2 regions of the Exiguobacterium sp. s125 genome follow, and region 2 is predicted to be linked to the other one. Evidence: riboswitches for the same ligand, from Rfam matches in the RefSeq annotation. Region 2 holds a riboswitch; the other holds the start of a gene.
What was found. A riboswitch is a leader RNA that binds a small molecule or an ion and turns the genes downstream of it on or off. The one in region 2 is predicted to bind thiamine pyrophosphate.

Region 1 (3,871 bases), on a different contig from region 2:
AAAAACTTTTATACTTGTTTATTTTAACTTTTTTTAGTTTCATATGACCGCCTCCTTTAAACACTTCTTTTTATTATACCATTTTTTTAAATAATGTTATAAATTGTAATTAATACTTTTCCAGAAAAATTAAATAGATAAAAAAATCATAAAACGAAATTATTTAGTTTTAAGATACTTTTTAAGCGTTCGTAAAAGTACACTTTTGCAAACAGAAAGGGAGAGTAGATGCTAGTCAAAATGCAACTTCTCTCCCCTTCTATTTATGCAACTACCAATAATGCCTTATATGTTAACTAATATAGATTTAATGCCTTAGCAGAAAATATTTAAGATCATTGAAAATATGAAGAAGAGTGGCGTCTTTTATATGTCAGCTTCTTTCCAATTAAATTATTCATATTTAACGAACAATTTTCTCCATTGAAGATTCTACTAATTTAACGTTTTTCGGATTGAATATTACTACATTCGTTCCTTCTCTATGTACAGTACTTCTATATTTTATTCCTGCATACCCTTTGCTCATAAAGTATTTAGCTAAAAGTTGAAAAGGGGCGTACTCCCTTGCTCTTACATCATGTTCTGTACTATGAACAGGCTTAAATATCTGGTCATTATTAAATAAGTTAAAGTAAAATAATGCAGTAATTCGACTTCTTTCCTCAGTTGATTTTTTCTTTAAAATTCTAGCAAAATCATATATATCCATCGGCAGACTTGAATCTCCTACCAGATTGAAAATATTGTTGTCACTATTGGATTCAAATCGCGCACTTGTATAAAAGTCACCTTTTTCAACTCTCAGTTCTGCTTCTATCGTTCTTAAAATAAACTTTTTTTCCGCTTCCTCAGATTTTCCCTTCCTAACAGGAATTACCCCTAAATATATAAATGCTTTACCTGGAGGGTTCATTCTATTATGATTTGTCACATAATCAAGATGAGGAATCATTCTTTGATAGAAATCTAATTCAATCTTCTCATTTACCCCAACGCCCCTATAAATCTTTCCTAAATCCTTAATTGAAATTTCGAATTGTGATGCCATAGAATTAACTACATCATCAAAAACTTTGAAAAAAGTATATTTTCCAATTATTTCTTCTAATGAAAGCCCTTCTGTTTCTCCACTGTACAAAGCTTCCTTCAATGTATTCCAATGTTCCACCATTATTTCAGATAAACCATTCACTACCTGCTTCATTTCCATAACTGCACCTCAATTTCCATTTTCCATTGATAAGAGAAAGCGTATAACCAAAAAACGTTTCCTGATTATAAGCTACATTCCCTTTTGAAGTTTTCATAGTAACACTATTCTTTCTGATATTATGTGCAAAAAAAGTACATACTTGTTTGATTTCTTATACTGACCATATACTAAATTTCATAGCGAATAAACAGGATCAAGCTTTTTTCTATTCAAAAATAAAAGGGGGATCAAACGACTCATAGGATAGATATTACCTACTCAATAAAAAATCAGCTATTCACAAAGGAGTGCTTTATCAATGACGAAATTAAAAAAAGCTGCAATTCTAACCACACTCACATTGAGCGGTGTATTAGCCGCTTGCGGATCTTCACAATAATCCATTACAACCGAAAAAACAGGACGTGGTGGTCCAACAAATTCGAAATGCGATCGTGACAGTTGGATACAAAGGACGAAAATTCTTAGTAGATCCCATGTTTTCTAAAAAGGACGAATTTGATTCGTTCGATCCCGCTACAAGGGATGATCGAAATCCAGTAGTCGACCTTCCATTCTCTGTGGATAAGATTATGGATGACGTAGACGCTGTCATCATTACCCACACACATGAAGATTACTTTGATCAAGCAGCAAAAAGAACAAATTCCAAAAGACATCAAAATGTTAATGCAAGATAAAAAAGATGCAGATATGGCACGAAAAACAGGCTTTACAAATATCGAAGTCATGAAAGAAGGCCAAGCGACGATCTTTAAAGGCGTCAAACTGACGGAAGTAGATGGTCGTTATGGCTACGGAAAGATGGCAAAGAAAATGGGAAATGTCATGGGCGTTATCTTTCAGCATCACAAAGAAAAAACTTTATATGTAGCAGGTGATACCGTTTGGTATTCGGAAGTGAAAAAATATCGATACGTGTAAACCAGAGATTTTTATTTTGAACGGAGGACAGAATCAATTCCTAGAAGGTGTACAAAGCCGCTCTAAAAGCCAAAATTTTAGTAAGTCATATGGAAGCCGTAAACCACTGGGGACTCTCGAGAAAAGAATTGAAGACATTCATTAAAGGTAAATACATCACATCCAATGTCCTTGTTCCGATTCTGATGATGCCACCACTGTTTCGTTCCATGAATTGTGGCAAAACACTTTGGATGATGTGAAAAGCCGCTTTTAATGTTTCATTCAGTTTCTTTTGATAATCTTTCCATTGCAAGTCGATAAACGATTTTTGAGCAACCGGATCAAATTTGAAGTCTACTAACTCAATATTCACGACAACATCGATTTGACCATAGTGTGCTGTTGCGGATTGCATCATGCTCTCGACATCTTCCTGCTTCGTACATTTGCATATAAGGTAATAGCATTTTCTGTACGAAATTCACTCATAAGCTTTTCTACCGCATTCTTGCTTTTATAGTAACTATCACCACTTTAAATCTATTGCACACGTCTAAATAATCACATAGCAAAGAACGACATCATCGTCTCCGCTTGTTCATCAGAGTTTACACTTCCCTACGCTAGTACTACCTAGTTCAGGTTCAAAGGGTTTGAGTAGCTACTCATCTCAGTTAAATAACACCCCTAGTGATTCTATTTAAGTTACCTTCACTTTAGTGCTCTAGTGAACACCTGTCACTGATGATGAAATTGATTCGATAATAGTTTTCTAAAAATATGCAGCATAAAAATAGATTCATTACTTTTTCCGGATTGCTTTGTTACGGTCATATCTTGTACTAGACAATCCTAATTATCATTTTTTTCTTTGATGATGTCTTAATATACGAGCGATTTGATTTTGCAGATCGATTACGTGACCTAGAAGTTCGAATCATTGATGTTTGCAATATAAGTAAAACTTATCTTGTGTAATCATTGTATGGGACCAATTAAGCCGTAAGTATATCGTCTTCCCTCTTCTTATTGATGACTTGATTTGTTTCTTCGTAAAGTCATGCGTGCTCTATTTGATGCTTTTATTATTTTTTGAATAAAAACGTACCAAATCAATCAACGATTCATTTTCTTTACCATACTAGCATTGAAGTTCTTCTCAACTGCGTAAGAGTAAGTGCTTTGATACGTTAAAAGCCTGTCTCATTATCAAGGTAATGAATCATTTTTTTCTCTACCGCGTCATCCCCAATTTTCTGATAAACATTCCTTTATGTCTCGACTACGACATACAAGCTTTTCTGATTATTTTTAAGTCGCGTTGATTGGTGTAAGTCTATTCTTTTAAAAGCTATCAACTATGTTTGATCAGTAATGGCTTAAATTTTTATTTAAATTAGTACTCGAGCGTTACAAGTGATTTTTTAGAGAAGAACTATAAATTTCTAATCTATTTTTTCTTGTAAATATGTACAATACAAATACAAATATTTTTAAAGGAGCTGAACTTATGAACATCCGAAAAGTATTATTTCTCATCATGATTGCTATTGTCTATCTTTTACTCTTCACTATCACCTTTTGGAGTCTCATTGGCTTATTGATCTCAGCAATTGGTCTATACTTTTACTTTAAACCAAGGCTTCGAAATCCAGTGAAGTACGCAACCTTTGTCGTTTGGCTAGGCGTATTCATTGCTTTTGCAATTTCTATCTATATGGTAGACAGAATAAATGAGCCTCAAAAAAT
Region 2 (3,871 bases):
TGTCCTCTCCAAAACGTTTGATAACGGCATGATTTGTGCATCGGAGCAAGCGGTCATCATCGATCAGGAAATCTACGCGGAAGTCCGGGCGGAGATGGAAGCACTCGGTTGCTACTTCTGTACAGCAGATGAGAAAAAACGTCTCGAAGCGCTCGTCATCAAAACCGATACATGTGCCGTCAATGCCGACATCGTCGGGAAACCGGCAACCTGGATCGCAGCAAAAGCCGGCATCGACGTTCCGAGCAACACCGTCATGCTCGTCGCAGAACTTGAAAAAGTCGGCTCAGAAGAACCACTCTCACACGAAAAACTAAGCCCTGTCCTTGGTGCGTATAGCGTCCAGTCAACGGAAGATGCGTTCCATGTCGCCGAACGGATGCTTGAAATCGGTGGCCTCGGTCATACGGCAGTCATCCACACGACGAATGACGACTTGATGACGGCATTCGGAATGCGGATGAAAGCCTGCCGGATTCTCGTCAACAGCCCGTCAGCACACGGTGGGATTGGTGATCTGTATAACGAATTGACACCATCACTGACACTCGGTTGCGGCTCTTACGGGAAAAACTCCGTCTCTGAAAACGTAACGGCGAAACATCTACTCAATGTCAAGAAGGTGGCGAGACGACGCGTGAACATGCAGTGGTTCAAAGTACCGGAAAAGATTTTCTTTGAAAAAAATTCAGTCCAATACTTGAAATCGATTCAAGATGTCTCACGTGCGTTGATCGTCACCGATCAAGCGATGGTCGAGTTCGGCTACGCGGATAAAGTCATCCGCAACTTACCGGCAGGCGTCAGCTACCGGATCTTCGACCAAGTCGAACCGGATCCATCGGTTGCAACGGTTCAGACAGGAGCGCAAGCGATGCGCGACTTCAAACCGGACTTGATCATCGCCCTCGGTGGCGGATCAGCGATGGATGCAGCGAAAGGCATGTGGCTCTTCTACGAGCAACCGAACGAAACGTTCTCGAACTTACGTCAAAAGTTCCTCGATATCCGGAAACGGGCCTATAAATTCCCGGCGCTCGGTAACAAAGCGAAGTTCGTCGCGATTCCGACGACGTCCGGAACAGGATCTGAAGTCACACCGTTTACCGTCATCACGGACAAAGAGAAAAACGTCAAGTATCCGATTGCTGACTATGCATTAACACCAGACGTCGCAATCATCGATCCGGAATTCGTCATGACGGTCCCGGCATCAATCACGGCAGACACCGGAATGGACGTCTTGACACATGCGACAGAGGCCTTCGTCTCCGTCCTCGCGAACGACTATACGGATGGACTGGCGCTAAAAGCGATCAAGATGATCTTCGACTACTTGCCACGCGCTTATGCGAATGGTGACGATGCCGAAGCACGCGAAAAAGTTCACAATGCGTCAACGATGGCCGGAATGGCGTTTGCCAATGCCTTCCTCGGGATTAACCACTCGATCGCGCACAAAATCGGTGGGGAGTTCCACACGCCACACGGTCGGACGAATGCGATTCTGATGCCACACGTCATCCGCTACAATGCAGCGAAACCGACGAAACTCGCTTCGTTCCCGAAATATGAATCATTTATCGCTGATGAACGGTACGCAGAAATCGCGCGTTATCTCGGACTACCGGCAGCGACAACGGAACAAGGTGTCGAATCACTAATCCAAGCGATCACAGAACTCGGACAACAGTTGAACATCAAAATGTCATTCAAAGCCCAAGGCATCAAAAAAGCCGACTTTGAAGCAAAACTCGACAAGATGGCCGTCGATGCATTCGAAGATCAATGTACGACAGCGAATCCAAAAATGCCGCTCGTGACGGAACTTCGGAACATCATGGAGCTTGCGTACGAAGGCGTATAACAGAGAAAAAAATCATGGCAATTCAAAAGAGCCTTGCTTCCGGTCGACGGAGGCAAGGCTTTCGTTCGTAATCAGAAGAGACACCGATAAAACTGTCTTGTCATTATTGACAGATATTTCTAAGACCGCTAAAGTGAAGGTAACTTGAATAGAATCACTAGGGGTGTTGCTAAACTGAGATGAGTAGATACTCAAACCCTTTGAACCTGAACTAGTTCGTACTAGCGTAGGGAAGTGTAGACTCTAATAAACCAGCGAAGACCAGTCTGTCGGTTTTTTGCTATGTGATTATTTAGACGTGCGCAACTTTCCTTTTGGAGAGTTGCGCTTTTTTTGTTTACGACTTCGCTATTTAAGTTGCAAAAGACGATGAAGGAGTGGAAGACAGTGAACAGAACGGTAGTAGTGACGGGAAGCAGTCGGGGACTTGGCGCGACGATTGCAAGAGTATTGGTGAACAATGGGTTTAAAGTTGTGATTAATTATTATAAGAGCAAGGATGCGGCAGAGGAACTCGTAAATGAGCTCGGTGCAGAACATGCCATTGCCCTGTATGCGGATGTCACGAAGCGAGAAGACGTCGAGACATTGATGCAGTCAGCGACAGCTCATTACGGACAAATCGATGTCGTAATCAATAATGCCTTAGTCGATTTTAAGTTCGATCCGCGCGCTCAAAAATCATTCATCGATTTGGAATGGGAAGATTATCAAAAACAGTTGGATGGCACGTTGAAAGCAGCGTTCCACGTCGTGCAAAGTGTTCTGCCGCAATTCATTGAACGAAATAACGGCACCATCATCAGCATCGGCACGAATCTGTATCAAAACCCGGTAGTTCCCTATCACGAATATACGACGGCAAAAGCAGGGTTGATCGGCTTTACGCGTAATCTTGCATCAGAGCTAGGACAGTACGGCATAAACGTGAATGTCGTCTCCGGCGGCTTGTTAAAAGTGACGGATGCCAGTGCTGTGACGACCGCTGAAGTATTCGAATTGATTGCCCAATCAACTCCGTTAAAAAGAGTGACGACGCCGGAAGAGGTTGCGCAATTGGTCGCCTTTTTAGCGTCAGAAGCAGCCTCTGGCATTACCGGTCAAAATCTAACCGTAGATGGCGGATTGACGATGAACTGATGTCAGCGCTCAGGAGAAAGGAGTCAGGGACCTAAAGATGACGAAAACGAAGCAGTTAAACATCGGTGTTTTATTGTACGGCTGTGGCCATCATCAAGCGGCATGGTTAATGCCGGATTCTGCGATTGAAGAAATCGGGGAGAGCGGTTATTATCAGCGATTGGCTCAACTAGCGGAAGCGGGCTGCCTGGATGCTGTATTTTTTGCTGACAATCAATCTTTTCCTGCTGCAAACGCAACTGAACTACCGGCCTTTTGGCTCGATCCTGTAATCAATTTAACCGCTATTTCTCAAGTAACCCGCCATATCGGGTTAGTTTCAACGATATCGAGTACGTTTTCAAATCCGTATACAGCGGCGAGACAACTGTTAAGCCTTGATCACGTGACGAACGGGCGTGTCGGCTGGAACCTGGTGACGTCGATGACGGACTGGGAAGCGTTAAACCATAGTATGGATGCGCTCCCTGCAAGGGACGAACGGTATCAAAAGGCGGATGAATTTGCATCTGTAATGGAAAAATTATTTTTATCCTGGGATCGAGCTGATTTCCTTTCGAGCCGGACGGACAACCGGTTAATTGATCCTGAAAAGATTCAACCGATCCATCATAGCGGGACCTACTTCAACGTAAAAGGTCCTTCGTCTACACCGCGTAGTCCTCAAGGGAAGCCGGTGGCGATGCAGGCGGGTGCATCTGCCCAAGGGATTGCACTTGCATCAAAGCACGCGGATGCCGTCTATTCGGTGTCGTGGAATGTAAAGCAAGCGAAAGCATTCCGGGAAAGTCTACAGACACAAATCAAAGAAAGTGAGTCACCGGAGCGGCAGATTAAAATCTTTCCAGGATTGGTTACATACGT

Region 1: linked by a shared signal. The riboswitch ahead of KNQ05_RS14425 (SDR family oxidoreductase) and the one ahead of KNQ05_RS06775 (3-oxoacyl-ACP reductase) in region 2 are both predicted to bind thiamine pyrophosphate.

Annotation. Positions count from the first base shown of each region.
Region 1 is NZ_JACSMI010000008.1:43,242-47,112, reverse strand. Features, by position in the region: gene KNQ05_RS14440 (ATP-dependent nuclease) at 1-43, opposite strand, end outside; gene KNQ05_RS14435 (RES family NAD+ phosphorylase) at 404-1,213, opposite strand; partial or broken gene KNQ05_RS14430 (MBL fold metallo-hydrolase) at 1,621-2,319, shown strand; gene KNQ05_RS14425 (SDR family oxidoreductase) at 2,226-2,537, opposite strand; TPP riboswitch at 2,721-2,821, opposite strand; gene KNQ05_RS14420 (hypothetical protein) at 3,633-3,871, shown strand, end outside.
Region 2 is NZ_JACSMI010000001.1:1,324,888-1,328,758, reverse strand. Features, by position in the region: gene adhE (bifunctional acetaldehyde-CoA/alcohol dehydrogenase) at 1-1,867, shown strand, start outside; TPP riboswitch at 2,017-2,117, shown strand; gene KNQ05_RS06775 (3-oxoacyl-ACP reductase) at 2,255-3,007, shown strand; gene KNQ05_RS06770 (LLM class flavin-dependent oxidoreductase) at 3,045-3,871, shown strand, end outside.